One region of the Streptomyces sp. NPDC059003 genome, then DNA from elsewhere that is predicted to be linked to it. Evidence: predicted binding sites of a transcription regulator. Region 1 holds the regulator's gene; the other holds the start of a gene.
The links. The regulator HspR, encoded in region 1, represses chaperone genes until heat shock. The targets are predictions, from matches to a motif close to TTGAGNNNNNNNNNCTCAA.
Positions count from the first base shown of each region.

Region 2: lon (endopeptidase La) is a predicted target of HspR. The motif match lies at 3,788-3,806, and genes of this name have one in related genera.

Region 1 is NZ_JBHYJH010000136.1:10,660-25,022, reverse strand. It holds gene dnaJ (molecular chaperone DnaJ) at 1-1,028, shown strand, start outside; gene ACFWZ5_RS34165 (heat shock protein transcriptional repressor HspR) at 1,033-1,488, shown strand; gene ACFWZ5_RS34160 (hypothetical protein) at 1,635-2,144, shown strand; gene ACFWZ5_RS34155 (LuxR C-terminal-related transcriptional regulator) at 2,525-3,550, opposite strand; gene ACFWZ5_RS34150 (LuxR C-terminal-related transcriptional regulator) at 3,664-4,683, opposite strand; gene ACFWZ5_RS34145 (MBL fold metallo-hydrolase) at 5,097-6,074, shown strand; gene ACFWZ5_RS34140 (hypothetical protein) at 6,079-7,176, shown strand; gene ACFWZ5_RS34135 (XRE family transcriptional regulator) at 7,322-8,122, shown strand; gene ACFWZ5_RS34130 (hypothetical protein) at 8,127-8,531, shown strand; gene ACFWZ5_RS34125 (helix-turn-helix transcriptional regulator) at 8,556-9,536, opposite strand; gene ACFWZ5_RS34120 (helix-turn-helix transcriptional regulator) at 9,533-10,522, opposite strand; gene ACFWZ5_RS34115 (hypothetical protein) at 10,872-11,219, shown strand; gene ACFWZ5_RS34110 (pyridoxamine 5'-phosphate oxidase family protein) at 11,375-11,788, opposite strand; gene clpB (ATP-dependent chaperone ClpB) at 11,943-14,363, shown strand, end outside.
Region 2 is NZ_JBHYJH010000157.1:2,825-17,187, reverse strand. It holds gene ACFWZ5_RS36270 (hypothetical protein) at 382-513, opposite strand; gene ACFWZ5_RS36265 (rhomboid-like protein) at 542-1,207, shown strand; gene ACFWZ5_RS36260 (PadR family transcriptional regulator) at 1,804-2,211, shown strand; gene ACFWZ5_RS36255 (hypothetical protein) at 2,192-2,806, shown strand; gene ACFWZ5_RS36250 (GNAT family N-acetyltransferase) at 2,893-3,594, opposite strand; gene lon (endopeptidase La) at 3,829-6,246, shown strand; gene ACFWZ5_RS36240 (lysozyme) at 6,343-7,191, opposite strand; gene ACFWZ5_RS36235 (MarR family winged helix-turn-helix transcriptional regulator) at 7,558-8,052, shown strand; gene ACFWZ5_RS36230 (hypothetical protein) at 8,159-9,514, opposite strand; gene ACFWZ5_RS36225 (hypothetical protein) at 9,767-10,612, opposite strand; gene ACFWZ5_RS36220 (nitrate- and nitrite sensing domain-containing protein) at 11,054-14,200, shown strand.

The DNA of each region.
Region 1 (14,363 bases):
TCTCCGAGGCGAACGACGTCCTCGGCGACCCGAAGAAGCGCAAGGAGTACGACGAGGCGCGCGCCCTCTTCGGCAACGGCGGGTTCAGGCCGGGCCCGGGAGGCCCCGGCGGCGGCACGTTCAACTTCGACCTGGGCGACCTCTTCGGAGGCGGCGCCCCGGGCGGCGGTGGAGCGGGCGCCGGCGGCTTCGGCGGCGGGCTCGGTGACGTCTTCGGGGGCCTGTTCAACCGCGGTGGCGCGACCACGGGGACGCGTACGCAGCCGCGCCGCGGCCAGGACATCGAGTCCGAGGTCACGCTGAGCTTCACGGAGGCGGTGGAGGGCGCGACGGTTCCGCTGCGCATGTCCTCCCAGGCCCCCTGCAAGGCGTGCTCGGGCACGGGTGACAAGAACGGCACGCCGCGCGTGTGCCCGACCTGCGTCGGCACCGGCCAGGTCTCGCGGGGCGGCGGCGGAGGCTTCTCCCTCACCGACCCGTGCGTGGACTGCAAGGGCCGCGGCCTGATCGCCGAGACCCCCTGCGAGGTGTGCCACGGCAGCGGCCGCGCCAAGTCGTCGCGGACGATGCAGGTGCGCATTCCCGCGGGCGTCAGCGACGGCCAGCGCATCCGGCTCCGCGGCAAGGGCGCCCCCGGCGAACGGGGCGGCCCCGCCGGTGACCTGTACGTGGTGGTGCATGTGGACGCCCACCCGGTCTTCGGCCGCAAGGGCGAGAACCTCACGGTCACGGTGCCGGTGACGTACGCGGAAGCGGCGCTCGGCGGCGAGGTCAAGGTGCCCACGCTCGGGGCCGCCCCGGTCACCCTCAAGCTGCCGCCCGGCACGCCGAACGGCCGCACCATGCGGGTCCGCGGCAAGGGCCCCGCCCGCAAGGACGGCACGCCCGCCGACCTCCTGGTGACCGTCGAGGTCACGGTGCCGACGAGCCTCACGCCCGCGGCGCAGGAAGCCCTGGAGGCGTACCGGAAGGCGACTGCGGACACCGATCCGCGGGCAGAACTGTTCAAGGCCGCGAAGGGAGCGTGACCTCATGGAGCGGGACGGCCGCCGACGCAACCCGTATCAACTGACGGACGAGACCCCGGTGTACGTCATCTCGGTGGCGGCCCAGCTCTCCGGTCTCCACCCGCAGACCCTGCGCCAGTACGACCGCCTGGGCCTGGTCTCCCCGGACCGCACCGCGGGCCGGGGCCGCCGGTACTCGGCCCGGGACATCGAGCTGCTCCGCACGGTCCAGCAGCTCTCCCAGGAGGAGGGCATCAACCTCGCCGGGATCAAGCGCATCATCGAGCTGGAGAACCAGGTCGCGGCGCTTCAGTCACGCGTCGCGGAGCTCTCCGCGGCCGTGGAGGGAGCCGCCGTCGCCATGCAGCAACGTGAAGCGGCGGTGCACGCCTCGTACCGCCGCGACCTGGTCCCGTACCAGGACGTGCAGCAGGCCAGCGCGCTCGTGGTGTGGCGCCCCAAGAGGTCGCCCGAGCAGTAGCGCCCCGAGCAGCAGCGCGGGGCGCGCGGCGCTTGTCGAGGCCGGGTGGTTCCGTACGCGAAGGAAGTCCGCGTACGGAACCGCCCGGCCTCTTCCTATAGTTGGCAGGCTGTTGTGTTCGTGTATCGCGGGAAAGCTGGATCTCCATGGCCATGGTGGGGCTGTTCTGGATCGCCGAAGGCGATGTGTACGTGGGCTCGAAGCCCTCGGGGCTCGCCCCCGGGGTGCGGCTGACGCCCGAGGGCGTCGCCGGGCTCGGGCACAAGCAGGAGGGCCTGTGGCTGTGGGACGACGTGCGCGCCCTGACGGTCGAGGACGTGCCGGTGAAGTCCCTGAAGCGGCAGGTCGGCATGGTCGTCGACATGGCGCTCACGGTGGGCCTCGGCGGCGGCGAGGACGCGCCGTCGATGACGGTGTGCGTGGAGACCGCCGACGAGGAGGCCGAGCTGACGGCGTACGTCGCCACCGCGACCGGCTACTCGCAGCGGGAGTACGACCTGTCCCGGGCGCTGCTGACCCGGCTCACCGAAGGGGCCGCCACCATGCTGACCACGCTCTCGGCGATGGCCGAGTGGGGCCGCGGCCACGAGGGCGGCAGCCCGCGCAGGGTGGAGCGGGAGCGGCTGCTCGCCGCATGGGTCGGCGACGGCGCCTGAATCCCGGCGAGCCCCGGACCCCGCCGGGACCCCCACGTCTCCCGGGGGCCCGGGGCGCCGAGCCCTGAGCGCCCCGGCCGACCACGGGGCGCAGTCGGGCCGGGGCGACCTTAGGGAAGCGCGACTCTGCGGGGGGAGACCACAACAGAGCCACATGGAAGCGGGAACCGGGCCGGTTCCAGTACCGGAAGTGGGACTGGGCCGTTCCCCGCTGCCGTCACCACGATGCAACGTGGCGCCCACGCTCCGCTACCGTCATCTTGTTGCGGTGCAAGGGGCGGAGGCAGGGGCAAAGCCCGTTAAGTCCGGACCTTCGATCATTTGCTGTCCGGAAGTCTCCGCACGGAAACGGCACGGGAACGGCACCGGAACGGCACGGTTCAGCCACTGTGGCGCAGGATGCCCGACCGGCCGATGAGGTAGCCGAGCTGGGTGCGGCTGCTGCTGCCGAGGAGCGTGGACAGCTTGGCGATGTGGGCGCGGACGGTGCGTACGTTCATGCCGAGCCGGTCGGCGATGTCCGCGTCGGTGAGGCCCTCGGTGAGGAGCTCGGCGATGGCGCGCTGCCGCGCGGTGACGCCGTTGCGCACGGGCTGCGGCGCGGCCTCCGGGAACATGGGCGTGGCCAGGCGCCACAGCCGGTCGAAGAGGCCGCCCAGATAGCCGACGAGGGCGGGCGCGCGGATCTGCAGCGCCACCGTGAAGTGCCGGTCGGCCGGGATGAACGCCACCGCGCGGTCGAAGACCACGAGCTGCTCCGTGACTTCGCTCAGGGTCCGCACCTCGACGTCGCCCTCAAGGCGTTCGAAGTGCGCGATGACGGGGAAGGCGTGCCGGGTGGTGTGCTGGTACAGCGTGCGCATGCGGCAGCCGCGGGAGAGCAGGGCCTGTTCGCGGGGCGGTGTGGCGCCGAGGTCCGAGATGGGGCGGAAGCCGCCCGGCTGGATGGTGAGGACCTCCCGCGTGCAGTCCGACACGGCCCGCTCGATGGCGGCCGTGATGCCGGGCAGGCCCGTGAGCGTGGTGAGGGCGCCCTGCCGCCGCGTGGGCGTGGGCGGCGGGGCGCTGGAGCGGTCGGCGCCGAGCGCGAGGAGGGGCTGGAAGGCCCGCGCGAGGTCCGCCTCGCGCCGCCGCTCGTACGCCACTTCGTCCTCGACGCTCCGCAGCAGCCGGCCCAGGAGGGCCGCGGGCTCGCTGGGCAGCAGCCACTGCATGTCGTCGACGTCCGGGTGCAGCAGGCCGTGGTCGACGAGGCAGGGGAGCGGTTCGGCGTCCCGCGCGTGCAGGCGGCCCTCGCGCAGCGCCCGGCCGTAGAGGACGGAGCCCGCCGCGCACAGGGTGTCCCTTCCGTGGGGCTGGTGCTCGTCCAGTCCGAGTTCGTCCGGTCTGTGTTTCTCCAAGGACATGGTGTGGTGTTTCCTCCCCGTTGGAACTGCCCGTCGTCGGGACCGGGCGGTGACGTAAGGAGTGACGCAGGAAGAGGCGTCGCGGGGGGCCTCGCAGCGGGCCTCGCGGCCGGCTACGGGTTCTGCTCCAGAATCCCCGACCGCCCGATGAGATAGCCGAGCTGGGCCCGGCTGTGGCCGCCCAGGGTGGAGCTGAGCTTCGCGATGTGCACGCGGACGGTGCGGACGTTCATGCCGAGGCGCCCGGCGACCTCCGAGTCGCTGAGCCCCTCCGTGAGCAGGCGGGCGATCGCCCGCTGGACGGGCGGGAAGGCCTGGGCGGACAGGCGCGGCGTGTGCCTGCGGTACAGCGGGTCGGCGAGCCGCCACAGCACGTCGAAGGCCGTCACCGCATAGTTGACCAGGGCGGGGGAGCGGACCTCGAAGGCGATCTCGCCGGTCGCGACGGCGGGGAAGAGCGCCACGTCCCGGTCGAAGACCAGCAGGCACTCGGGGATGTCGTCGAGCGTGCGGACCTCGCACTCGACCAGCGACCCGGCGACGGGGTGCGCGAGCGCGGGCAGCTCCCCGCCGACTTCCTGCGGCCGGGCGAGCGCGCGGATGTGCCCGCCGCGGGCGGCGAACTCCGCCAGGCGCCAGGGCTCGTCGTGCGGCAGCAGCCGCGGCCGGAAGGCGTCGCGCGGATGGATGCCGAGGACCTCGCGGGACGCCGAGGCGAGGGCCTGGCACACCGCGTGCCGGATGCGGGGCATCCCCTGGAGCACCGTGACGCCCGCCGCCGTCAGGTCCGGGGGCCGGTCGGGCTCCAGGCTCAGGAACGGCTCGAAGGCGTCGGCGAGGCGGGCCGCGCGGCTGCGGCGCTGGGCGACGCGCCGCTCGATGTCCTCCAGGAGCCGGGCGATGCCGACCACCGGGGCGGTGGGCCGCAGCCACGCACCGCCGTCCTGCTCGGCGTGGTCCGGGCGTTCCGGGCACAACAGGCCCGACTCGACCAGACACGGCGCCGCGGCGGCGGACTCGCGGCGTATCCGGCCCTCTTGAAGGGCCCGCGCGTACACCTCGCGGCCCGTGTCGCACAGATCCCCTGGTTCGTGCGGCGCGTGCCCCCCAGCGGGCGCCACTACGTCCTGCACCTGCTCCCCCTGCCCGGCTCGCCTGCAGTGATCGCGCGCGTGACGACGGTCGGACGCCACGCGTGAAGGGTCATCCTTGTCAACGCGGCATCTGATATCAAGGCGGCGCCAAGGGGCCGGGCGTCCCCCAGCTTCCCATTCTGGCGTCGGCAACCCGCCTTTTCGGATGGGAATTTATCTCTAGTAATTCCGCTCCAGATATTCAACGATCAATCATGCCGCCGGCTCGCTCTCGGAGCCGACGATGCGTCAATTGGACTGTGTAGCAGGGCAGTTGAGGGCAGTCGTCCCGTATGTCGTCGGTGGCGGGCCGCAGTCGGGGCCGCCAGGACCCGTCACGGCGGCGCTCCGCCACCCCACGTGTGGTGTTCACCACAGTCGGTGAAGGCGCGGTCGCCGAGGAAGATACGGTCATGGACCTTCCCGTGGACCTCACCGTCCTGTCCGACGACGGCCTGTACCTGTGGGCGCCGCGCGGCGCCGCCGGAGCGTGGGGCCTCGCCAACTGTCTCCTCATCGGCTCGCGCGACGAAGCGGCGCTCGTGGACACGCCGTACGACGCGCGCATGACCCGCGCGCTCATCGCGGCGGCCGCACGCGTGCTGCCCGAGGGGACACAGGTGCGCACGGTCGTCAACACGCACGCCAACGGCGACCACTGCTACGGCAATTCGTTCTTCCCCGGCGCCGAGATCATCAGCACGCGCGCCAGCCTGGAGCGGCACTGCCACGAGATCACGCCGCAGCAGATGCAGTACCTGGTGCACGCGAGCGACCCGGCCGACCCGCTCGGCTGGTACGCCCGCGAGCGCTTCGGCGCCTACGACTACTCCGACGTCACGGTGGTCCCGCCGACGGCGACCTTCAGCGGCTCGTACGACCTGCGGGTCGGCGACGTCGACGTCCGGCTCGTCGAGGTGGGGCCCGCGCACACCGCGGGGGACCTCGTCGTGCACCTGCCGGGGCAGGGCGTGGTGGCGGCGGGCGACGTCGTCTTCCCCGACGACCACCCGGTGCACTGGGAGGGGCCGCTCGCCGAGGTGGTGCGGGCCTGCGAGACGGTCCTCGCCCTCGACGCCGACCGGATCGTCCCCGGGCACGGCGCCGTCATCGGACCGGACGGCCTGCGCGCCCACATCGCGTACCTGCGGGAGCTGGAAGGCCTGATCCACGAGCGGCACGCGCGGGGCCAGGGCGCCTACGAGGCCGCCGACTCCATCCTGGCGGGCGGATTCCACCCGCACCTGGGCGCGCCGGAGCGGGTCGTGATGCTGACCTTCATCGAGTACCACCACCTCGCCGCGACCGGCGCGCCCCCCGACATGGCGGCCCTCGCGAGCCACGCGGCGCGCTGGGCGTACGACCAGCGGCACGTCTCCACCCCCGCTTAGCCCGATGGCGTACGTCAGTCGCCCAGGGACGGCCAACGCCCGGCATGAAGTCACCGTGGAGCAGCTGGCGGACCACATCGCGCGCACCTGGCCGCGCCACCCGCAGCTGCGGGCCTTCCTCGCGGCCGCGCGGGACATGGCGGGACAGCGGCGGCGGTACGTCAGGGCGCCGGGCGCCGAGGTGGGCGTACCGCCGGATGCGTACGCGCCGCCCTCCGGGCCGTACGCGGACACGGACTCCGGCAGGACCGTGCCCGCCGACGCGGATCCCGAGCTGTGCGCGCTGCGGGCCGAGGTCGTCTTCGCCGAGGCCGCGGAGCTCGCCGAGCGGGCGGGCCTCGCGGCGCTGAAGGAGGCGGGCATCAGCGCCGACGACCTCGGCGGGATCCTCACGTTCCAGGGCCGCGGCGTCGCCGCCCCCGGCCACGACACCCACCTCGTGGACGCCCTCGGCATCCCGGGCGAGGCCGCCCGGATGCCGCTGGCCACCACCGGCGGCGCGCACGCCATCGGCCTCGCCGCCGCCCTCGTCCGGCCGGGCCGCCCGCTCCTGGTCGTCGGCGTCGACGTGCTCGGAGCGGCCCACGCGCGCGGCAACGACCACCTCAACTCCATGCTGCACCGGCTCCTGCTCGCCGACGGCGCCGCCGCGGCCGTCGTCAGCGCGGAGCCGCTCACCCGGCCCGGCCTGTTCGTCGAGGACGGCTGGAGCTACGTCCACCCCGGCGCCGACATCGACCACCAACTGCGCGCCCACGAGGAGGGCTTCCACTTCGACGCGCCGCAGGACGCCGCGAAGGCGGTCGCCTGCGTCCTCGCCCGGCTGCCCTGGCGGCAGGGCGCCGAGCCGCTCGACTTCGCCCTGGTCCACCCCGGCGGCCCGCACTACCTCGACGCGGTCGTCGACTCGGGCCTGTGCCCGAACGCCGCGCTGCGGCACGCCCGCGCGACCCTCGCCGAGGACGGCGACACCGGCGGTTCCGCGGTGCTGCGGGTCCTCGCCCGTACGTACGACGACCCGCCGCCCGTGGGCGCGCGGGGGCTGCTGCTCGGGGTCGGCCCGGGGATGTGCGGGGCGGCGTCGCCGGTGCGCTGGGGCTGACGCGGCGGGCCCGGGTCCTGAAGTGCGGCGTGATTACGATCTGTTGGTCACCGACTCTTCTGGGTTTATGGTGCTGGCACCGTGCCGGTGACGTGCCGCGATCACGCGCGAGGGGGGAACGCGAGGGGGAAGGGGTGCAAGGACCGTGGACGAGGACGGACTTCGCCGAATACTGAGACGACTGCGCTCCAGAATCGCCCCGGAGGAGGTGGGTCTCCACGCCCAGCCCTCGGGCCGCCCAGGACCGCGGGTTTCGGGGCTCGCCCAGTCCGACATGGACATCCTGATGAACCGTGCGGTCGGTACGTACCATCGCTTCGAAAGCGGCAAAATGCTGCCGCGCGACGACTATCTGCGTCAGGTGGGCCGCATCCTGCGCATGACCGAGGACGAGTTCACGCAGGTCTACCTGCTCTGTCTCGGCCAGCGGCCGCCGCACGCCCTGGACCCGAGCGGCGGCGTCACGATGGCCGCGGCGGCCGCCTGGCAGCGCGCCGTGAACGGCCAGCGGGAAATCGCGTACGTCAATAACGTCCAGTGGGATCTCGTGGCCCACAACCAGCCGTTCGCCGATGTCTTCGAGAACGGCGTGCCCGAGAACACGATGCGCTGGATGGCGCTCTCCGACGAGGCCCGCGACCACATTCTGACCGACTGGGAAACGCGGTGGGCGCCCGGTCTGCTCAACCAGGTCAGACTCGCCCACATACAGAACCCGGAAAACCGCTCACTCGCCCGACTGCACCGGGACATCACCCGCGACAAATACGCGGGCCCCATCTACGAGCGCAGCACCGAGGTCTACATCCATCCCGACGGTGACGTACGCCCGCTGTACCACCCCAGGAAGGGCCCCGGCCTCATCACGATGGTCGTCTCGGAACCGGCGAGCTCCCGCGGGTCACGCCATGTGGTCCTGCTCTTCGACCCGCTCCCCACGTCGTGAACGTATGGATGAGAGCAGCGAGATGAAGGACCGCACCACGGCCCCCGACCAGGCCGCCCCCCTCGCTCCCGCCCGCCTCGCCCCGGTGGTGCACACCATCGCCGGTGACCTCAACGGCCGCGGCTACCCCGTCACCTGGGTCGTGGACCGCCAGCACCTCGTCGGCGACTTCCCCCTCCAGGTCGTCGCCAAGGTGTCCGTCGTGCGCGTCCTCAACATCGCCTGCACCGGCAGCACGCGGGACGCCCGCGCGCCGTCCTGGCGCGTGACGATGGGCCGCCCGTCGTCGGTGCGCTGGGAACAGACGGCCGTCCTCGACCTGGGCGCGGACGGCCTGAACGGGGAGCGCGTGGTGCGCGAGGCGCTCCTGGCCCTCGGCCTGCCGCTGCAGCGGGCCATCTACCACTAGCCGCCGGGCCGTACCGTGCCGCGCCTACTGCCGCTGGTCGACGATGCCGGACTGGCCGATCAGATAGCCGAGTTGGGCGCGGCTGCCGCTGCCGAGGATCGCGGCGAGCTTGGCGATGTGCTCGCGGGCGGTGCGGACGTTCATGCCGAGCCGGGCGGCTATCTCGCTGTCCGTGAGGCCCTCGATGAGGAGCTCCGCGATGGCGCGCTGGCGGGTGGTGACGCCGTTCTCGGAGGGGAGCTGCGCGGGGTGCGGGTACATCGGGGTCGCCAGGTGCCACAGGCGCTCGAAGGTGGTGATGAGGAAGTCGACGATGGCGGGCTGGCGTATCTCCAGGGCGACCGTGCGGTCCCTGCTCGCCGGGATGAAGGCCACGGCGTGGTCGACGACGACCATGCGCTCGGTGACCTCGTTCAGCGTGCGGACCTCCACGTCGCCGTCGAGCTGTTCGTAGTGGGCGAGCGCGGGCAGGGAGTGCCGGGTGGTGTGCTGGTAGAGCGTGCGCATGCGGCAGCCGCGGGAGAGCACGTCCTGCTCGCGGGGCAGGGCGTCGGCCAGGATCTCCGGGGAGCGGGCGCCGCCGGGCTGGACGGTGAGCAGCTGGTCGGTGGCTTCGAGCATCGCGTCGTCGATGGCGGTGTTGATGCGCTCGAAGCCTTCGAGGACGACGAGTTCGGGCGCTCCGGAGCTCGGGAGCCGGCCCGCGTCCACCGCCATCAGGTGCTCGAAGAGCGCGGTCAGCTTCTCCTCGCGGCGGCGCCTGCGGGCGACGTCGTCCTCGATGCGGCGCAGGAGCTGGGTCAGGGCGACGGCCGGTGCCGTGGGGCGCAGCCAGCGCATGTCGTCGACGTCCGGGTGCAGCAGGCCGAAGTCGAGCAGACAGGGGGCGGTGTCGGCGTCCCGGTGCGCCACGCGTCCTTCGCGCAGGGCGCGGGCGTACAGGGTCGAACCCGCCTCGCAGAGTTCGTCGGGGCCGTGCGCGTGCGGGCGGGGCGCGGTGGTCATGTGGGTCTGTCCTGGTCGAGCAGGCCGGACTGGGCGATGAGGTAGCCCAGCTGGGCCCGGCTTCCGCTGCCGAGAGCCGCGGCGATCTTGGCTATGTGGGCCCGGCAGGTGCGGACGTTCATGCCGAGCCTGCGCGCGATCGCCTCGTCCACGTGGCCCTCGATGAGGAGCCGGGCGATGGAGCGCTGCACGCCCGTGATGCCGTGGCTGGACGGCGGGTACGGCACCTCGTCGTAGAGCGGCGTCGCTTGCTGCCACTGCTGCTCGAACACCTTGGCGAGGTACTCGATCAGTGCGGGCTGCCGGATCTCGAGGGCGTCCTGGCGGTCGGCGCGGGCCGGCACGATGGCGACGGTCCGGTCGAAGATCATGAGTCGGTCGATCAACTCTTCCAGCGTCCGTATCTCCACGTTGCCCTGGGACATGCGGGCCGCGTAGGCGAGAGTGCCCTGGCTGTGCCTGACGGTGTGTTGGTAGAGCGTGCGCATGGTGATACCGCGGTCGAGGATGGTCTGTCCACGCTTCAAAGCATCGTTCAGGACGTGCTCGCTGCGACCGCCGCCTGGCTGGACTGTGAGCACCTCGTAGCGGCACTCCTCGGTGGCGCGCTCGATGGCCTCGTTGATACGGGGCTCGCCCTCCAGCACCGTGATGGCGTGCGTAGTCGGTTCGACACGCATGGTGATGGCCATGAATGGCTCGAAGACATCGGTCATTTCGACCGCGAGCCGCCTTCGCTCCTGGATTTCCCGCTCGATGGGGTGGAGTCGTTGCGCCAGTGCCGTGGACGGCGGAACCGGCCTGAGCCAGTCCTCGTCGTCGGGATCGGGATGCAGAAGGCCGGACTCCAGAAGACAGGGTGCCTTCTCGGCCTCGGCACGTGCGAGCCGTCCGTCGCTCAGCGCGCTCGCGTAGAGCCGCGAGCCCTCACCACACAGTGGCGTTGTGGGGTGAGGATGTGTCGGTTTCGCATCTGTTGTGAGCAATTCTCCACCCCCCAGGGTCCTGAACGTGCAGGAACATGATGCATCCACCCTGTGGCTTTGACGTGCTCGATTGAGACATCGTCTTGTTGTGCCGGGGGAGAGGAACCTATCAAGTGAGGACGAAGCCGACCATGTATAAGCGCATGCTTCGCTCGGTGCTTGTCGCCACCCTCTCGGCAGGGTTGGTCTTGGGCGTAGTGGGCTCTCTCGATCTCGGCTGGCATCCGCCGAAGGTGAAGAGCTCCGTTACGGCCGCACCGTCTGACCTCGGCTGGAACATGGCGTCGGAAGGCGACTCGGCCGCACCGCCCGACCTCGGGTGGTACACGGCGTCGGAAGGTGGCGCGGCATGACCACCCCGCCCGACGACCGCACGTTCCGCCGTGAGATGGCCACCGCCTACCGTTCCGGCTGGCACTTCATCGACCTCGTCACCGCGATCCCCCACGCCGGTGACTCGTTGATGGTCACCCTTGTCGGAGAGCCCGTCATCATCGTCCGCGACGACGACGAGGACATCCGCGCCTACCGCTGCCTGCGCCGTCCCCGCGGCGCGCCGCAGCCGGTGAGATGTGCCGTTCGCTACGGCATGGTTTTCGTCAACCTCGACCAGCGTGACCACCAGCTGATCGGGAAGCGGAAGCGGACGGCGTCATCGGCGTCCGACTCCCTCACAGCCACCCCCCGCAGCGCCTGACGCGATTCCCCCGTCGTTGTAAATCGCGCAGGTGCTTCCCCCAGCAGCGGCGCCACCGTGGACCTGAACACGGTGGCGCCGCTGTGGTGTGTGCGGGGACCCCGGGCGGGGACCCGTGCGCGGGCCCGTGCGTGGCCCCTGGCGTGCCCGGGGGCTCAGGCCTTGCCCATCGCCCGGTCCAGGGCGATCTCGATGACCACCCGGTCCGGGTTCACCCGCGGCGTGCGCCCGTACCGCTCCTCGTAGCGCCGCTCCCCCTCCGCGACCCGCGCGGGCTCCGCCGTGATCGTGGCCCGGCCCTCCAGCGTCGCCCAGCGGCGCCCGTCGACCTGGCAGACGGCCACGCGGGCGCCGGGCCCGTCGACGCCCGCCGCCGCGACGACGTGGGCGACCTTGCGGCTCGTCTTGCTGGCGAGGACCCGGGCGAGGCCCGCCTCGGGGTCGTACGTCACGCCGACCGGGACCACGTGGGGCGTCCCGTCGGGGCGGAGCGTCGTCAGGGTGCAGAGGTGGCGCTCCCGCCAGAAGCTGAGGTAGGGGGCGGAGGGATGGTGTGGGTCGATGGCCATGGGGCAGGAACCTAGTCGACTTGGCCTTGAGTGGAATAGACTCAACTTTGTGTACGTTGACTGAGTCAGTTAGGAGGGGCGGCGAGGCCCGCCCCACCGCGCACCACCCGCACCACCCGTACACACCCGTACGCGCAAGGAGGAGAAACCCCACGTGGACGCCGAGCTGACGAACAGGAGCCGGGACGCGATCAACGCGGCGACGAGCCGGGCCGTGTCCGCAGGCCACCCGGACCTGACCCCCGCGCACCTGCTCCTCGCGCTCCTGGAGGGGCAGGACAACGAGAACATCACCGACCTGCTGGCCGCCGTCGAGGCGGACCAGGCGGCCGTGCGCGCCGACACCGAGCGCGTGCTGGCCTCGCTGCCGAGCGTCACCGGATCCACGGTCGCGCCGCCGCAGCCCAACCGCGAGCTGCTCGCCGTGATCGCCGACGCGGACCGGCGGGCCAAGGACCTGGGCGATGATTACCTGTCCACCGAGCACCTGCTCATCGGGCTCGCCGACAAGGGCGGCCCCGTCGCCGACGTGCTCACCGAGCACGGGGCGAGCGCGAAGGGGCTGCTGCATGCTTTCGAGAAGGTTCGTGGGGGCCGCCGCGTGACCACGCCGGACCCGGAGGGCCAGTACAAGGCCCTGGAGAAGTTCGGCACCGACTTCACCGCCGCCGCCCGCGAGGGCAAGCTCGACCCCGTCATCGGGCGGGACCAGGAGATCCGGCGGGTCGTGCAGGTGCTCAGCCGCCGTACGAAGAACAACCCCGTGCTGATCGGCGAGCCGGGCGTCGGCAAGACCGCCGTCGTCGAGGGCCTCGCCCAGCGCATCGTGAAGGGCGACGTGCCCGAGTCCCTCAAGGACAAGCGGCTCGTCTCGCTCGACCTGGGCGCGATGGTCGCGGGCGCCAAGTACCGGGGCGAGTTCGAGGAGCGGCTCAAGACCGTGCTCTCCGAGATCAAGGCGAGCGACGGCCAGATCATCACGTTCATCGACGAGCTGCACACGGTGGTGGGCGCGGGCGCCGGCGGGGACTCCGCCATGGACGCGGGCAACATGCTCAAGCCCATGCTCGCCCGCGGTGAGCTGCGCATGGTCGGCGCCACCACCCTCGACGAGTACCGCGAGCGGATCGAGAAGGACCCGGCCCTGGAGCGGCGCTTCCAGCAGGTCCTCGTCGCCGAGCCGTCCGTCGAGGACTCCATCGCCATCCTGCGCGGGCTCAAGGGCCGCTACGAGGCCCACCACAAGGTCCAGATCGCCGACAGCGCGCTCGTCGCGGCCGCGACCCTCTCCGACCGCTACATCACCTCCCGCTTCCTGCCCGACAAGGCCATCGACCTCGTCGACGAGGCGGCCTCGCGGCTGCGCATGGAGATCGACTCCTCGCCCGTCGAGATCGACGAGCTCCAGCGCGCCGTCGACCGGCTCCGCATGGAGGAGCTCGCGCTCAGCAAGGAGACCGACCCCGCCTCCAAGGAGCGGCTCGACAAGCTGCGCCGCGACCTCGCGGACAAGGAGGAGGAGCTGCGCGGGCTCACCGCGCGCTGGGAGAAGGAGAAGCAGTCCCTCAACCGCGTCGGCGAGCTGAAGGAGAAGCTCGACGAGCTGCGCGGCCAGGCCGAGCGCGCCCAGCGCGACGGCGACTTCGACACCGCGAGCAAGCTCCTGTACGGCGAGATCCCCGCCCTTGAGCGCGATCTGGAGGTCGCGTCCGAGGCCGAGGAGGAGGCCGCGAAGGCCGACACCATGGTCAAGGAGGAGGTCGGGCCCGACGACATCGCCGACGTCGTGGCCGCCTGGACCGGCATCCCCGCCGGACGCCTCCTCGAGGGCGAGACCCAGAAGCTCCTGCGCATGGAGGACGAGCTCGGCCGGCGCCTCATCGGGCAGAGCGAGGCCGTGCGGGCCGTGTCCGACGCCGTGCGGCGCACCCGCGCCGGGATCGCCGACCCCGACCGGCCCACCGGCTCCTTCCTGTTCCTCGGCCCGACCGGCGTCGGCAAGACCGAGCTGGCCAAGGCGCTCGCCGACTTCCTCTTCGACGACGAGCGGGCCATGGTCCGCATCGACATGAGCGAGTACAGCGAGAAGCACAGCGTGGCCCGGCTCGTCGGCGCCCCTCCCGGGTACGTCGGGTACGAGGAGGGCGGCCAGCTCACCGAGGCCGTGCGGCGGCGCCCGTACTCCGTCGTCCTGCTCGACGAGGTCGAGAAGGCGCACCCGGAGGTCTTCGACATCCTGCTCCAGGTGCTCGACGACGGACGGCTCACCGACGGCCAGGGCCGGACGGTGGACTTCCGCAACACCATCCTCATCCTCACGTCGAACCTCGGAAGCCAGTTCCTGGTCGAGCCCCTGACCAGCGAACACGAGAAGAAGGAGCAGGTTCTGGAGGTCGTGCGCGCCTCCTTCAAGCCGGAGTTCCTGAACCGGCTCGACGACCTCGTGGTGTTCTCCGCGCTCGACAAGGACGAGCTGGCCCGGATCGCCCAGCTCCAGATCTCCCGCCTCGCCAAGCGCCTCGCCGACCGGCGGCTCACCCTCGACGTCACGCCCGAGGCCCTCGCCTGGCTCGCG
Region 2 (14,363 bases), on a different contig from region 1:
GACGGGCGTGCGGGACGTCACGGAATGTGATGAGGTTGCTGTGAGTTCCTGTGAGACGCGTCTCACGTGGCGTCGGTCATAGACAGCGTGGGAACGATCAGTGAAGCGTGGCCGTGATCTATTCGTGATGCAAGGTCCCCGACGGAAGGAGCGCCCCAGCGTGAACCGGACTGAGCGGGTTACTGGCGGGGGTGCCGCCGCAGGTGCTGACGGGGATGCCGCCGCGGGCGAGGACGCCGCGGCGGTCGGGGGTGCCGTCTTGACTGAAGGGGTGGGAACGCTGAACGCGGTGCCCCGGCAGGGGGGCGGGCGCCGCGTGCGGGCCGCCTCCGACAGGCTCGGTCATGGGGAGTCGGTGTGCGCCGGGTCCGGTCGGACCGGTCACGGAGAGGCGTCGGCGCGAGAGGGGGCACCGGCGCGAGAGGGCGCGTCGGTCGCGGCCTCCGGCCCGCTCGCCGTCTCGGGTGCCGCCGCCACCTCCGCCGCCGCCTCCACGCCGGCCTCCATACGCACGACTGCCACTCCTTCCGCGTACGGTTCCGTGGGCGCCGCTGCGCTCCGGCTTCGGGGGGTGCGGCCCTGGCGACTGCTGCCGACGCCCGTCGGGACGCCCTTCACCTTCGGGTACGCCGTCGTCCTCGTGGTCACCTCGGTGCTCGCCGAGCACGCGGACCCGTCGCTGGTGGCCTCGCTGCACCACGGGTCGAGCACGGACGTCGCGCACCTCGCGGACCGGCCCGTGTTCGTCCTGGTCGCCAGCGCGCTGTGGGTCGCGGGCGGCATCACGTCGCCGTACGCCATCGGATTCCTGTTCGTCCTCACCGCGCTGGAGCGCCGCGTCGGAAGCCTGCGCGCGGCGGGCGTCTTCGTGCTCGGGCACGTCGTCGCCACGCTGGCCACCGAGATCCCGGTCGGCCTCTCGGTCCTCGCCGGACATCTGCCCGGCAGTTCACTGCACCGGCTCGACTACGGCATCAGCTTCGGGGTGGCCGCGAGCGTGGGGGCGCTCGCCGGGGTCCTCACGCCGTGGCTGCGCTGGGTGCTCCTCGCGGGCTTCGGCGCGATGCTTGTCGACGACCTCGTCGCCTTCACCGACCCGATGACCAACTGGGGGCATCTGCTCGCGTTCGCCGTCGGCGTCGCGACGTGGCCGTTGCTGCGGGGTGGAGCGCGGCGGGGCGGAGCGCGGCGGGGCGAGGTGGCGTAGCCCGGTTCGGGCTTGAGGACGGGGCCTTCGGCCTTGAGGCGGGGGCCTCCGGCCTTGAGGGCAGGGGCGTTCCGCTTTGAAAGGCTGAGGGCTTGGGGGGCTGGGGGCTTCCGGGCTTTCCGGGCTTCCGGGCTTGATGAGGGGCCGCGGGCTTGGGGCCTGAGGGTCTGAGGGCCTGATGCGTCGGCCTGGCGGGCTCGCCCGGATTTGCGCGGGGCTGCCCGACTGGTTTGCGGGCCCGCTCTGATCTGGCCCGCAAGCTCGCTCCGACCGGCCCGCAGGCTTGCTCCCACTGCCTCGCGGGCTCGCTCTGACCGGTCCGCCTGCCCTGCCTTTTCCTCCTTTGCGCTCCCTTCTCCAGCGGCTCGCGCTCGCGCTTGCTCCTGCTCTGCTCCCCGGCGGCCCGCGTCCTGAGATCTGCCTCGGCGTTCAGCGTCGGTGCTCCGCGCCGGCGTTCCGTTCCGGCCAGGACGGCAGCCCTCATCCGGCACTCCCGACCCGGCGTTCTCCACGATTTCGTGCGGCCGCAAGCCGATTCACGTAGTTTCGCGAAAGACTCTTGCGCCGCAAGATACTTCTCGACTATCTTGTACCGCATGGCAAAGGAGCTGTCCGCGTCGCACGACCAGCGCCGCAGCCAGCTGCTGCGCGGGGTGCTCGACCTATGCCTGCTCGCGCTCATCGCCGAACGACCTCGGTATGGCTACGAGTTCGTGGAGGCCCTCACGGAGAGCGGCCTCGACCTGGTGAGTGAGGGCAGCATCTACCCCTTGCTCGCCCGCATGGAGCGAGCAGGGCTCGTCGACTCCTATCGCGCGCCGTCCGCGGCGGGCGGGGCGCCGCGCAAGTACTACCGCCTCACGGACGCGGGCCACGCCGAGCTGGCCGGGGGCCGCGTCACCTGGAGCGCTTTCACGGCGGCGGTCTCCAGGACCTTGCAGGGCGAAACGGAAACACGGAATCGCGACATGGGGGAAGCGCGAGATGACGAACGGGACGACTGACAAGACGGAGCTGGCGCCGGAGCGCGACACCGGGATGACCCGGGAGCGCGTCCTGGCGGTCTGCCGAAGCAACTGGGAGTACCGAGGCGTCGACGAGGCCTCGGTGCGCGAGATGCTCGCCGAGCTGGCCGCCCACCTGGAAGAGGCCGCCGCCGCGGGCCGCACCGCGCAGGACGTGGTCGGCCCCGACGTGAAGGCGTTCGCCGCCGCCTGGGCGCGGGCACGGACCCCACTGCACCTGAGGCTCCTGCGCATGGCGGCGATGACCCCCTTCGTGCTCGGCTCGCTGCTGCTCCTCGCACACCTCTTCGACCGGACCCTGGTCCTGTCGGTCGAGGCGCCCCGCGTCGCCTTCAATATCGCCTTGGCGGCAGGCGCCGTCACCTGGGAGATACGGCGAGGGGGTCTCGGTTTCAGAGGGTGGTTCATCGCCGGCCTGGCCTCGCTGCCCGTCGCCCTGCTCGCCTCCTGGACCATCGGCGACGAAGCACTGTTCCACCTGCCCTTGTGGGGCACGCTGCTGTTCCTCGCCCCCGGACTGCCTTACGCCGTCGTGGACATACGCGCGAGAAAGGCCGAGCCCGCGGTCGACTGAGGGGCAAGCGGGGAGGTGCGCGGCAGACGGTAGACGGCGGGCGGACATCGCCCGACAGTCGCGCATCGACCGGCGGAACGGAACGCTCAGGACTCCGTCGGACCCTTGCGGCGCGCGCTCGTCAGGCGGGCGACCACCTGCCAGCCCAGCACCTCGTACAGCGCCCGCCCCTCCACGGTTCCGGCCAGGACGCCGAGCTCCGAGCCCTGCTCGACCGCCGCGGTGGTGAGCGTCCGCATCACCAGGCTGGCCAGGCCCCGGCGGCGGTGATCCGGCGAGGTCTCGATCTGGTCGGCGACCGCCGTGCGACCCGTCGGTGCGATCTGGCCGCGCGCCGCCCAGTCGCCGTCCGCCGTGGTCACCGCGACACGGATGACGCCACCCCGTGTCCAGGTCCGCAGCCGGTAGCCATCCGGGGCGACCAGATCGTGCGGTGCGGCCGAGGACAGCGGCACCGTCATCAAGTAGCCCTCCTCGGGATCGAGCCACCACTCCGGACCCAGCCACGGCGCCACCCGATCCGGCGCGTCGAAGATCTTCAGCCACACATCGGCCCCCGTCGCCGATGCGGCGACCTTGCGTACGTCAGCCTCCTGGACGCCCGCGTTCGCCGCGCCGAAGACGTGACGTGACGGGTGCTTCGCCTGGCCGACGTCGATCGTGTACCCCCACGGCTCCACGATCGGCGGGGCGGCACCCCGCGAGACCACCCAGCCGTCGACCCACGCCCGCACGACCTCGTCGCCCCACAGACCCGCTGCGCCCTCGATGCCGTCGACACCCTTCATGGCCGCCCTCCCTGAACCCCTGAACCCCTGAACCCCTGAAACGGCCGACCGGTAATGAGTGCCCGAGAGGTGCGGCCATGACGTGTAATAGGTCAACTTGATGAAGGGATGTTACTGACCTGGATTTCGGGTGCGACAGAGGCGATCGCTCAGAGCGAACAAGGCAGAGGGAACATTCGCAGGCTCATGAGCATTGAGTCGGTACAGCTCAACTTGAATGCCGAAGGGGAGATCATGGCTGCTGAGTCCACGGCGTACACCTCGCTCGCCCTGCCCGTGCTGCCGCTCGACGACGAGGTCGTGCTGCCCGGCATGGTGGTGCCGTTCGACCTGTCCGATGCCGATGTACGCGCCGCGGTGGAGGCCGCCCAGGCCGCCGCTCGGTCCAGTGGAAGTGGCAGCAAGCCGAAGGTGCTGCTTGTTCCGCGCATCGACGGGACGTACGCGGGCACCGGCGTTCTCGGCACCGTCGAGCAGGTCGGCCGGCTCGCGGACGGTGACCCGGGCGCGCTGATCCGCGGCCGCGGCCGGGTGCGGATCGGGGCCGGCACGACCGGGCCGGGCGCGGCCCTGTGGGTGGAGGGCGTCCAGGTCGAGGAGACCGTGCCCGACCCGCTGCCCGGTGCCACCGCCGAGCTGGTCAAGGAGTACAAGGCGCTGGCCACGAGCTGGCTGAAGAAGCGCGGTGCCTGGCAGGTCGTCGACCGCGTGCAGCAGATCGACGACGTCTCGGCGCTCGCCGACAACTCGGGGTACTCGCCGTTCCTCACCACCGAGCAGAAGGTTCAGCTCCTGGAGACCGAGGACCCGACGGCCCGGCTCAAGCTCGCCACCGAGCAGCTGCGGGAGCACCTCGCGGAGCAGGACGTCGCCGAGTCCATCGCCAAGGACGTCCAGGAGGGCGTCGACAAGCAGCAGCGCGAGTTCCTGCTGCGGCGCCAGCTGGAGGCCGTGCGCAAGGAGCTGCGCGAGCTCAACGGCAAGGACGGCGAGGACGAGTCCGACGACTACCGGTCGCGGGTCGAGGCCGCGGACCTGCCGGAGAACGTGCGCGAGGCCGCCCTCAAGGAGGTCGAGAAGCTGGAGCGGGCGAGCGACCAGTCGCCCGAGGGTTCCTGGATCCGCACCTGGCTGGACACCGTCCTGGAGCTGCCGTGGAACGAGCGGACCGAGGACGCGTACGACATCAAGGGCGCCCAGGAAGTCCTCGACGCCGAGCACGCGGGCCTGCAGGACGTGAAGGAGCGCATCACGGAGTACCTGGCGGTGCGCAAGCGGCGGGCGGACCGCGGCATGGGGGTCGTGGGCGGCCGTCGTGGCGGTGCCGTGCTCGCGCTGGTGGGGCCGCCCGGTGTGGGCAAGACGTCGCTGGGCGAGTCGGTGGCGCATGCGATGGGGCGCAAGTTCGTGCGGGTCGCGCTCGGTGGCGTGCGTGACGAGGCGGAGATCCGCGGGCATCGGCGTACGTATGTCGGGGCGCTGCCCGGGCGGATCGTACGGGCCATCAAGGAGGCCGGGTCCATGAACCCGGTGGTGCTCCTGGACGAGATCGACAAGGTGGGCTCCGACTTCCGGGGCGACCCGGCGGCCGCGCTGCTCGAAGTGCTCGACCCGGCGCAGAACCACACCTTCCGCGACCACTACCTGGAGGTCGAGCTCGACCTGAGCGACGTGGTGTTCCTCGCCACGGCGAACGTTCTGGAGGCCATCCCCGAGGCGCTGCTCGACCGCATGGAGCTGGTCAGGCTCGACGGGTACACCGAGGACGAGAAGGTCGTCATCGCCCGTGACCACCTGCTGCCGCGTCAGCTCGACCGGGCCGGGCTCGGCGGCGGTGAGGTGACGATCGACGAGAGCGCGCTGCGCAAGCTCGCCGGTGAGTACACGCGCGAGGCGGGCGTGCGCAACCTGGAGCGGGCCGTCGCACGACTGCTGCGCAAGGTCGCGGCACAGCACGAACTGGGTGACAGGGAGCTGCCGTTCACCGTCGGCGAGGGTGATCTGCGGGAGCTGATCGGGCGGCCGCACCACGTGCCGGAGTCGGCGCAGGACCCGGCCGAGCGGCGCACGGCGGTGCCCGGCGTGGCCACGGGGCTCGCGGTGACCGGGGCGGGCGGCGACGTCCTGTTCGTCGAGGCCTCGCTCGCCGACCCGGAGACGGGGGCGGCCGGGCTCACGCTCACCGGACAGCTCGGTGACGTGATGAAGGAGTCCGCGCAGATCGCGCTCTCCTTCCTGCGCTCGCACGGGGCCGAACTGGAGCTGCCCGTGGGCGACTTGAAGGACCGGGGTGTGCACATCCACTTCCCGGCGGGCGCGGTTCCGAAGGACGGGCCGAGTGCGGGCGTCACGATGACGACGGCCCTGGCGTCGTTGCTCAGCGGGCGGCTTGTCCGGACGGACGTGGCGATGACCGGCGAGGTGTCGTTGACGGGCCGGGTGCTGCCGATCGGTGGCGTCAAGCAGAAGCTGCTTGCCGCGCACCGCGCCGGGATCACCACGGTGGTCATCCCGAAGCGGAACGAGCCGGACCTGGACGACGTCCCGGCCGAGGTCCTGGAGAAGCTCGATGTGCACGCGGTGACGGACGTCCGGCAGGTGCTCGAACTGGCGCTTGCGCCCGCTGAGTTGAAGGTTCCGGCGGCCGCCTGAGCGCGACAGGTTCCCGCCGCGGGGTGACGGACGCGGTGGGGAAGTGAAGGCCCGGGGCCCCTGGGGGTCCCGGGCCTCGCGGCACGCGAGAGGGGGCTAGCCGTTGGCCATGGCCTGCAGCCTGTCGTAGGCGCCGTTGAACTTGTTGTGGTCGCCGACGATCGGGCCCGACGAGGTGTACTGCCAGATCGTGTGGAAGTCCCAGCCGGCCGGGAGTTCACCGGGTGAGGTGTTGTAGCGGGGGATCCACAGCGGGTTGGCGGAGGCGAAGCCGCCGTAGTTGCCCGTGCACTGCTTCCACCAGCTGGTGGCCGTGTAGATCACGGCGTCGCGGCCGGTGCGTGCCTTGTAGGTGTTGAGGAAGTCCTGGATCCAGCTGACCATGCCGCTCTGCGACTTGCCGAAGCAGGTCGCGCCGTACGGGTTCCACTCGATGTCGAGCGCGCCCGGCAGGGTCTTGCCGTCGCGCGACCAGCCGCCGCCGTTGTCCACGAAGTAGTTGGCCTGCGCCGCGCCGCTGGAGGTGTCGGGCGTGGCGAAGTGGTAGGCGCCGCGGATCATGCCGACGTTGTACGAGCCGTTGTACTGCTGCGCGAAGTAGGGGTTCTTGTAGGAGGTGGACTCCGTCGCCTTGACGTAGGCCCACTTCACGCCGCTGCTCCACAGTGCGGACCAGTTGACGTTGCCCTGGTGGCTGCTGACGTCGACGCCTTCCGTCTGGACGGCGCCGCCGCCGCTGGGCAGACCGCCCTGACCGTCGTGTTCGATGACGCCCTGACCCATGCGGGCGCTGCCGCGGGGCGGGATGTCGTCACCGTCGGCGGTGTCCGCGGCCCCCGCGGCGCCCGGAAGGGCGAGCAGCAGGGACAGGGCGGACAGGACTGCGAGGAGGATGCCGGTCGCGGAGTGTCGGCTGTGGGAGATGCCAGGTCTGTGCACGGGCATGACGTGCCTCCGAAAGGCCTCGTGGAGTCGCGTGCGCCGTGGGCGTGGCCGTGAGTGTGGCTCGTCGCGGTGCACGGCGCGCGGGACTCGGTGGGGGACCTGTCGACATGCCATCAGGTCACTGGATCGCTGGGTCACCGGATCGCCGGATCGCTGGATCGCTGGATCACCAAGTCATCAGATCCTCAGGTCACCAGTGACTGGTGTGAACATGTCAGTAATGACGCTACGCACGTAGACCCGGTTGAGGGAAGAGGCTCAGGTGGCCGCCGTTGGTCTACGCCTGCGAAATACTGGGCGAGCTGCGGCGATGGCCGCGGTCGGCGGAAACTTTCAGGATCGGGAAAGTGCGGCAGGGGTGCTGACATGCGTGAGGACGCGGACCACGGCGGTCGTTCCGGTGCGGGCGGGCCGGGGGCGAGCGGTGGTGTGGACCACGAGTTCCTCGCCCTTGAGCGGGAGTTGACGCTGCTGCTCCGCCGGGCGCGGGCCTCGTCCGGCGAGATGGCCCGCCAGGTCCATCCGGACCTGGAGCCGGCCGCGTACGGGCTGCTCGCGTTCCTCGACGAGACGGGGCCGCGCCGCGCCACGGACCTGGCCGCCTTCATCGGCGTCGGCAAGGCCACGATGAGCCGGCAGCTGCGGGCCCTCGAACAGCTGGGCCTGGTCGCGCGGGAGCCAGACCCCGCCGATGGCAGGGCCTGGCTCGTGCGGCTCTCGGAGGAGGGCCGGGAGAGGTTCCGTACGGTGCGCAGTGCGCGGCGTGAGCGATATGTCCGACAGCTCTCCGGCTGGGACCGCAAGGAAGTCGCCGAGCTCGCCCGGCTGCTCGGCCAGCTGAATTCCCGCGCCGAGCTCTAGCGCATCGCTCTCCGGTGTACCGCTCTCCGGTGCCTCGTTCTCCAGGGCACCGCTCTCCAGTACACCGTTCTCCGGCACACACTCATTCATTGGCCCATTTATCGGCCTATTTCTCGCCGATGACAACGGCCAGCGGCTGCGGCGTCTTATAGACGTCCGACGGTTCCGTCACATGGTCCGCGCCCAGATAGAGGCGCTTTCCGGCATAGAGCACGCGGCGGTCCGTCTCGAAGCGGGCTTCCATCTCATAGCTTTCGGACGGGTTCTGCAGGACCTTCTCGGGCTTGAGCGTGGCGGGGTCGGCCTGCCAGACGGCGCCGCCCTCCTCGCGGACGATATTGGCCTCCTGGTACGCGATGACCTTGCCGTTCTCGTCGACGCCCACCGGCACCAGACGGCCCACGTCGGAGCCCGGAGTCCTGCGCAGCTGCTTGCCGGTCTTCAGGTCGTACGACACCAGGTCGTTCTTGGCCTCGGAGGCGCTGCTCGCCGGGTCGTTCGTGCCCAGGTACAGGGCGTTGCGCTCCTTGCTGACGGCGAGCTTGGCGCAGCCCGTGACCTCGGTGGCCGGGCAGTCGGCGTCGAACTTGCCGTGCTTGCCGCCGCCCGCGGAGATCCGGCTGAGCTCCTTGCCCCGCGCCGCGCTGTCGTCGACCGTGACGAACTGCGAGACGCCGCTGCCGCCCTGCGAGTCGCCGTCGTCGGCGGCCAGGACCAGCGGGTCGAGGGACACCGCGTGCACGTACTCCGTGCCCTGCGGCGGCCTGTACGTCGACTTCGCCTTCTGCGTCGTCGGGTCCACCGTCTCGACCTGGAGCTTCGGGTTGTCGGCGGTACCGCAGTCCCGGACCGCGATCAGCTTGGTCGCGTCGCCCGCGTACCCCTCGACGCCGCAGGCCTCGTCGGACGGCTTCCACAGCGGCGTGCCGTCGAGCTTCCAGCCCGCGCCGCCGCCGGTGCCCGCCGCGGCGACCGTGCCGCCGCCGATCGTCACCTCGTCGAACATCTCGGCGCTGCCGTACTCGCTGAGGCTCTGCTTGTGCCAGAGCAGCTTGCCCTTGGCGAGGTCGACGACGCCGACCTCGTTGCAGACCGCGGGGTCGTCCTTGGCGTCCTGGTAGAGGACGGCGATCTTTCCGTCCTTCGTCGGCTCCTGCGACGACCAGCAGACCTCGCCGGCGAGCGGGACCTCCCACTCGGCCTTTCCGCCGGCCAGCGGATAGCCGGATATCTTCTTGAGCCCGGCCTTGACGAAATTCCTGTCCGTCGTCCACATGCCCATGGCACCGGCCATCTCGGGGACCTTCGGCTGTGCCACCTCGGCCAGCACCTTCGCCTCGGCGGCGGCCGCATCCGAACCGCCCTTGTCGCTTCCGTCCTCGTCGTCGCTCGAACCACAGCCGCTGAGCACCAGCGCGGCCGCGAGCGCCGAGCCCGCGATGACCGCCATGCGCCGGGACATTCAATTCTCCTTCGTGCGTTCTGCATACGTGGGCGCACGGCCGGAGTTGACCATGCGTTTCCCTCGTCCGCAGATCCTTCCCTGCCCCTGAACGGGATTTCAAGGAAGAATTCCTGATCTCTGGGCCAGTTGAAATGTCCTGGAGATCAGCCGCCCTGGAGATCAGCCGCCCTGGAGATCAGTCGGGGAATTACTGAATTGAATGCCCGCGCATTTACTGTCCCGGCGGGCGGCCGCCGAAACGCGGTGCCGTTACAGCTCCGCGTACACCACCGCCGCGTCGTCGTGCCGCTTGCCGCGCGGGAACGTCGCGCCGTCCGGGTCCGCCGTCTCCAGGTCCCGTACGCGGTCGACGAGTTCCTGCGGTCCGTGCTTGCGCATCAGGGCGAGGCAGTCGGCCCAGTCGCCCTCGCGGAACGTCTCGACCCAGCGCCCGGCCCCGTCCGTCAGTGCCGCGACGGCGGTGACGGCGGACCGGGGCCGCTCGCCGGTGATGGCGCGGGCCGCGACGGAGGGGTCCGCGGCGGCGGTGAAGAAGCCGCCCTCCGCGTTCCGCAGGGCCTCGACGGCCGCCGCGTACTCGCGGCCCTTCGCCTGCCGTTCGGCCGAGCCGCGCGGCAGCGCCCGCGTGGCGTCGCGCAGGTCGCGGACGGCGGCGGGCAGTTCGTCGAGCCGCCCGTCGAGGACCGCGTCCACCTCGCCGCCGGGGCCCGCGATCAGCAGCGCCGAGTCGGAAAGGACCAGGTACTCGACGCGCTCCGCGTCCCACCGCACGAGGACCACGGTTGCCTGAGGGGTGCGTGGGTGAGAAAGGTCACAGCTGTCACGGTGGGTGTCCGCGGTGCGGGAGATGGCGGTCGCCAGGATCTCAGGCAGCGTCAGATCCCGGAGTGAAACGGACAGTTCGCTCAGTACGCCGCCGAGCCGGGCCGTGAACCAGGGGACGGAATGCAGACAGCCGGCGCCGTCGGACGGCGGCGTCACGCCGTCGAGCAGGACCAGTGATCCGCCCTGCCCCGACGCGGGCAGCGCTACTGATACGTAGTCCTCGTTGGGGCGGTCCGGGTCGCCGGGGTCGGTGGCGAGTTCTATGCGCATTCGGCCAGTCTGCCCGAGTGCCGCACGGGCGTCCCGTGGGCGCGGAGACATGGCGCGGACCGATGCGGCGGCCGCGGGCGGGGCGTCGCATTTCGGCCGGAATAATCGGCTCCGACGGGGTGTGGCGGCGCATCCTGCCAAAGCCGCCCACAGACGTCCAACCGGCACACCGCACGGAGCCCGCAAGCCACGCAGCGTGACTTGCCCGCCAACTCCCAGTCGATGTTCACTCCTTCAGGTGGCCAGGCAGACGATGCGAGACTGCCGCGTACCGGCACTGGAATCGTCTGGCAAGGTCAGGATCCGGGCCGGGAGCGCTCGCGTTGACGGATCGTCACCCGGGCCCTAGGGCAGACGAAAACAGGAATGCGAGCACCGGTGCAAGAAATGCGGCCTCGGCGCGAAGGCAGCCAGACGGCCCCGGGAGGGGCGGAGCCTGGCGTGACGCCCCCGGGCGACCCCGGCGACCAGGGGACCGCTGTCGCGGAGGGCGCGCCGTCTCCGCAGGGCACGGCTCGCAGACCCACGGCCACGTCTCCCGACGGCGCCAAGAACGCCGAGTACCCCAGGGCCACCCAGAACCCCACGGCCACCGAGAACCCCAGGGCCCCCCAGAACTCGAGGGCCACCCAGAACCCGAGGGCCGCCCAGAACCCCACAGCCGCCAAGAACCCCCAGGCCGCCGAGAACCCCAGGACCCCCGAGAACCCCAGGACCCCCGAGAACCCCAGGACCCCCGAGAACCCCCAGGCCCCCGAGCGGACCCCCGAGCAGGCCCCCGAGCCCCTCAAAGGCACCGACGTCGACGCCCGCACCATCCCCGCCCCGGCCCCCACCGCACCCCCCAAGTCCCGCGTCCGCACCCGCCTCATCGTGTCCGTCGCGGTCGTCGCCGCCACCGTCGCCGGTGCCGGAGCGCCTGCCATCGTGAGCGCGTCCGGTCAACTGGGCGACTCCCAGAGCCTGGTGACGCTCTCCGAGCTCACCCAGCAGGCCGTCACGCTCAGCCACTCCCTCGCCGACGAGCGCGACGAGGTCACCGCGTACGTCGCCGCGGGCCGCCCCGACGGCAAGGGCCTGTCGGAGAGCCGCAGCGCCCGCGTGGACCGGCAGATCGAGGAGCTGCGCGAGGCGGCGGCCGACGCCAGCACCAACAGCTCCGTGACCGCCGGGCTCCGCCGCGACCTCGCGGACCTCGCCGCCGTCCGCAGGGCGTCCCTCACCGGCAAGAGCAGCGCCATCGACGCCCACAAGGCGTACGCGAAGGCCATCACCGAACTCCACGGCCTCACCCGCGAACTGGCCGAGAAGCTGCCGCCGCGCGCGGGCTCCGGAGGGTTCGCGCTCGCCGACCTCGACCACGCCGTCGACCAGGCGGGCGCCGCGCGCGGCCTGCTCCTCGCCGCGCTCGCCGTGCCCCGCCCGGCCACCACCGACCCCGTCACGGGCCTGCCCACGGCGGGCAGCGAGTCCACCGACCGGACCGAGCGCCGCGACGACCTGAGCGCCGCCGCCCAGCAGGCGCACGTGCGCGAGCTCGCCGCCCTCGCCGACTTCCAGGACGCCGCGCCCGCCAGGGACCGCGCCACCTACGAGTCGACGGTCACCGGCTCCGAGGTGACCACCGCCGAGCAGTACCTGGACCGGCTCACGGACGAGCCCGCGCTGTCCGCCGCCGACCAGCGCATCGACCGCACGAAGCTCGACACGGCGCTGTCCGCCCGCATCGAGGCGATGCGCGGCGCCGAGAACGCGCTCGCCGCCGCCCGCACCAAGAGCCTCGCGGACCTGCGCGACGACGACGTCACGGACCTGGAGCTCCGCATCGCGCTCGTCGGCGTGCTGCTGCTCGTCGCCGTCGGCGTCTGCACGGCCACGGCCCGCTCGCTCACCCGCCCGCTCGCCGCCCTGCGCATCGGCTCGGCCCGCGTCGCCGCCGCGCCCGCGACCGAGGAGCCGGTGCGGTTCAAGGGCCGCGACGACGAGTTCGCGGCGGTCGTACGCTCCGTCAACGCGCTGCACGGTCACGCCCTCGCCCTCCAGGAGCGGCTCACCACGCTCGAAGCCGACCGCAAGCACCTCATCGGGCAGCGCCAGACGATGGCCGACGCGCGGCAGGCGATGGCCGACGAGCGCGACGCGCTGCGCGCCGAACTCGCCGAGGCCGCCACGAACCTGGAGCGGGTGCGGCGCAGCATCCACGGCACGTTCGTGAACCTCGCCCTGCGCACCCTCGGCCTGGTCGAGCGCCAGCTCGCCGTCATCGAGCACCTGGAGGAGCGCGAGCAGGACCCCGACCGGCTCGCCACGCTCTTCAAGCTCGACCACCTCGCCACGGTCACGCGCCGCCACAGCGAGAACCTCCTCGTGCTCGCGGGCGCCGAGCACGGCCACCAGCACGCGGGCCCGGTGCCGCTCGTGGACGTCGTCCGCGCGGCCGTCAGCGAGATCGAGCGGTACGAACGCGTCAGCATCGCCACGCTGCCGCCGCACGCGCACATCGCCGGGTTCGCCGCCGACGACATCAGCCACCTGGCGGCCGAACTCCTGGAGAACGCCACGTCGTTCTCGCCCCCCGAGACCACCGTCGAGGTGTCCGGGTGGCTCCTGGAGAACGGCGAGGTCATGCTCTCCGTGCAGGACGAGGGCATCGGCGCGAGCGTCGAGCGCCTCCGGGAACTCAACGCGCGCCTCGCGGACTTCTCCGCCGACGACGCGTACGACCAGGAGAGCGGCGACGGGCTCGGGCTCGGCCTGTACGTGGTGGCGCGGCTCGCGTCCCGGCACGGGGTGCGGGTGCGGCTGCGGGAGCAGACGCAGGGCGGCGTGGCCGCGGTCGTCGTGCTGCCGCGCGGCATCCTCACCGAGGCGCCCGCGCCGCCGGTGTCCGTGCCCGCCCCGCGGACCGGGGCGCCCCTTGTGCACCTGCCCGGCTCGGAGGCCGAGGCCAACTCCAACGTGCTGCCCGCCCGTTCGGGGGAGCGGGACCCCCTGATCGCCGCCGCGGAGACGACGCTCGAACTTCTGGCACCGTCCGTCGGGACCGACCACCCCGACACGGCGGAGCCGCACGCCCGGCCGGACGACGAGGTCCGCCCGGAGCTGTCGGCACGCCCGAAGACGCAGCCGCGGGACGACGCCCCGTCCGGCGCCGACGCCCTGCTGGACGCGGACCCGCTGCTCGAGCCGGGGATACCCCCTGGCTCGCCGGCGGAGCGGACCGTTTCTCCGGAGACACGTTCGCCGGAGGTACCGGACGTGTCACCGGAGACGGGCACGCAGGTCTACACCGCCAAGGGCCTGCCCAAGCGGACCCCGAAGGTCAGCCCGATCGCCGGGATCGCGCCCGGGCCGCGGAGCGCCGCCGTCGACGCCGAGGACCTGCGGCGCCGCCTCGGCGGGTTCCAGCAGGGGGCCAGGAGCGGGCGGCGCGACGTCGAGGCGGAACTCGCCGCGGCCGAGGCCACCCGGACCAGGGAGACGGCCGGGGGCGACCGGGCCGTAGACGCCGCAGATGCCGCAGCCACCGCAGGCGGCACGGAAGTCGCAGATGTTCCGGGGGACCCAGTCGAGGAGGCAAGCAGTTGACTGTGCCCATGCGCACGCCCGGTTCTTCCGCAGAAGCCGCTGAAGCCACAGCATCCGCAGAACCCGTAGAACCCGCAGAAGCGGCAGAGCCCGCGCGGCCCGCAGCACCCGGGCGCCCCGGGTCGGAGGAGGCCGAGCAGACGTCCGAGCACACGTCCGAGCG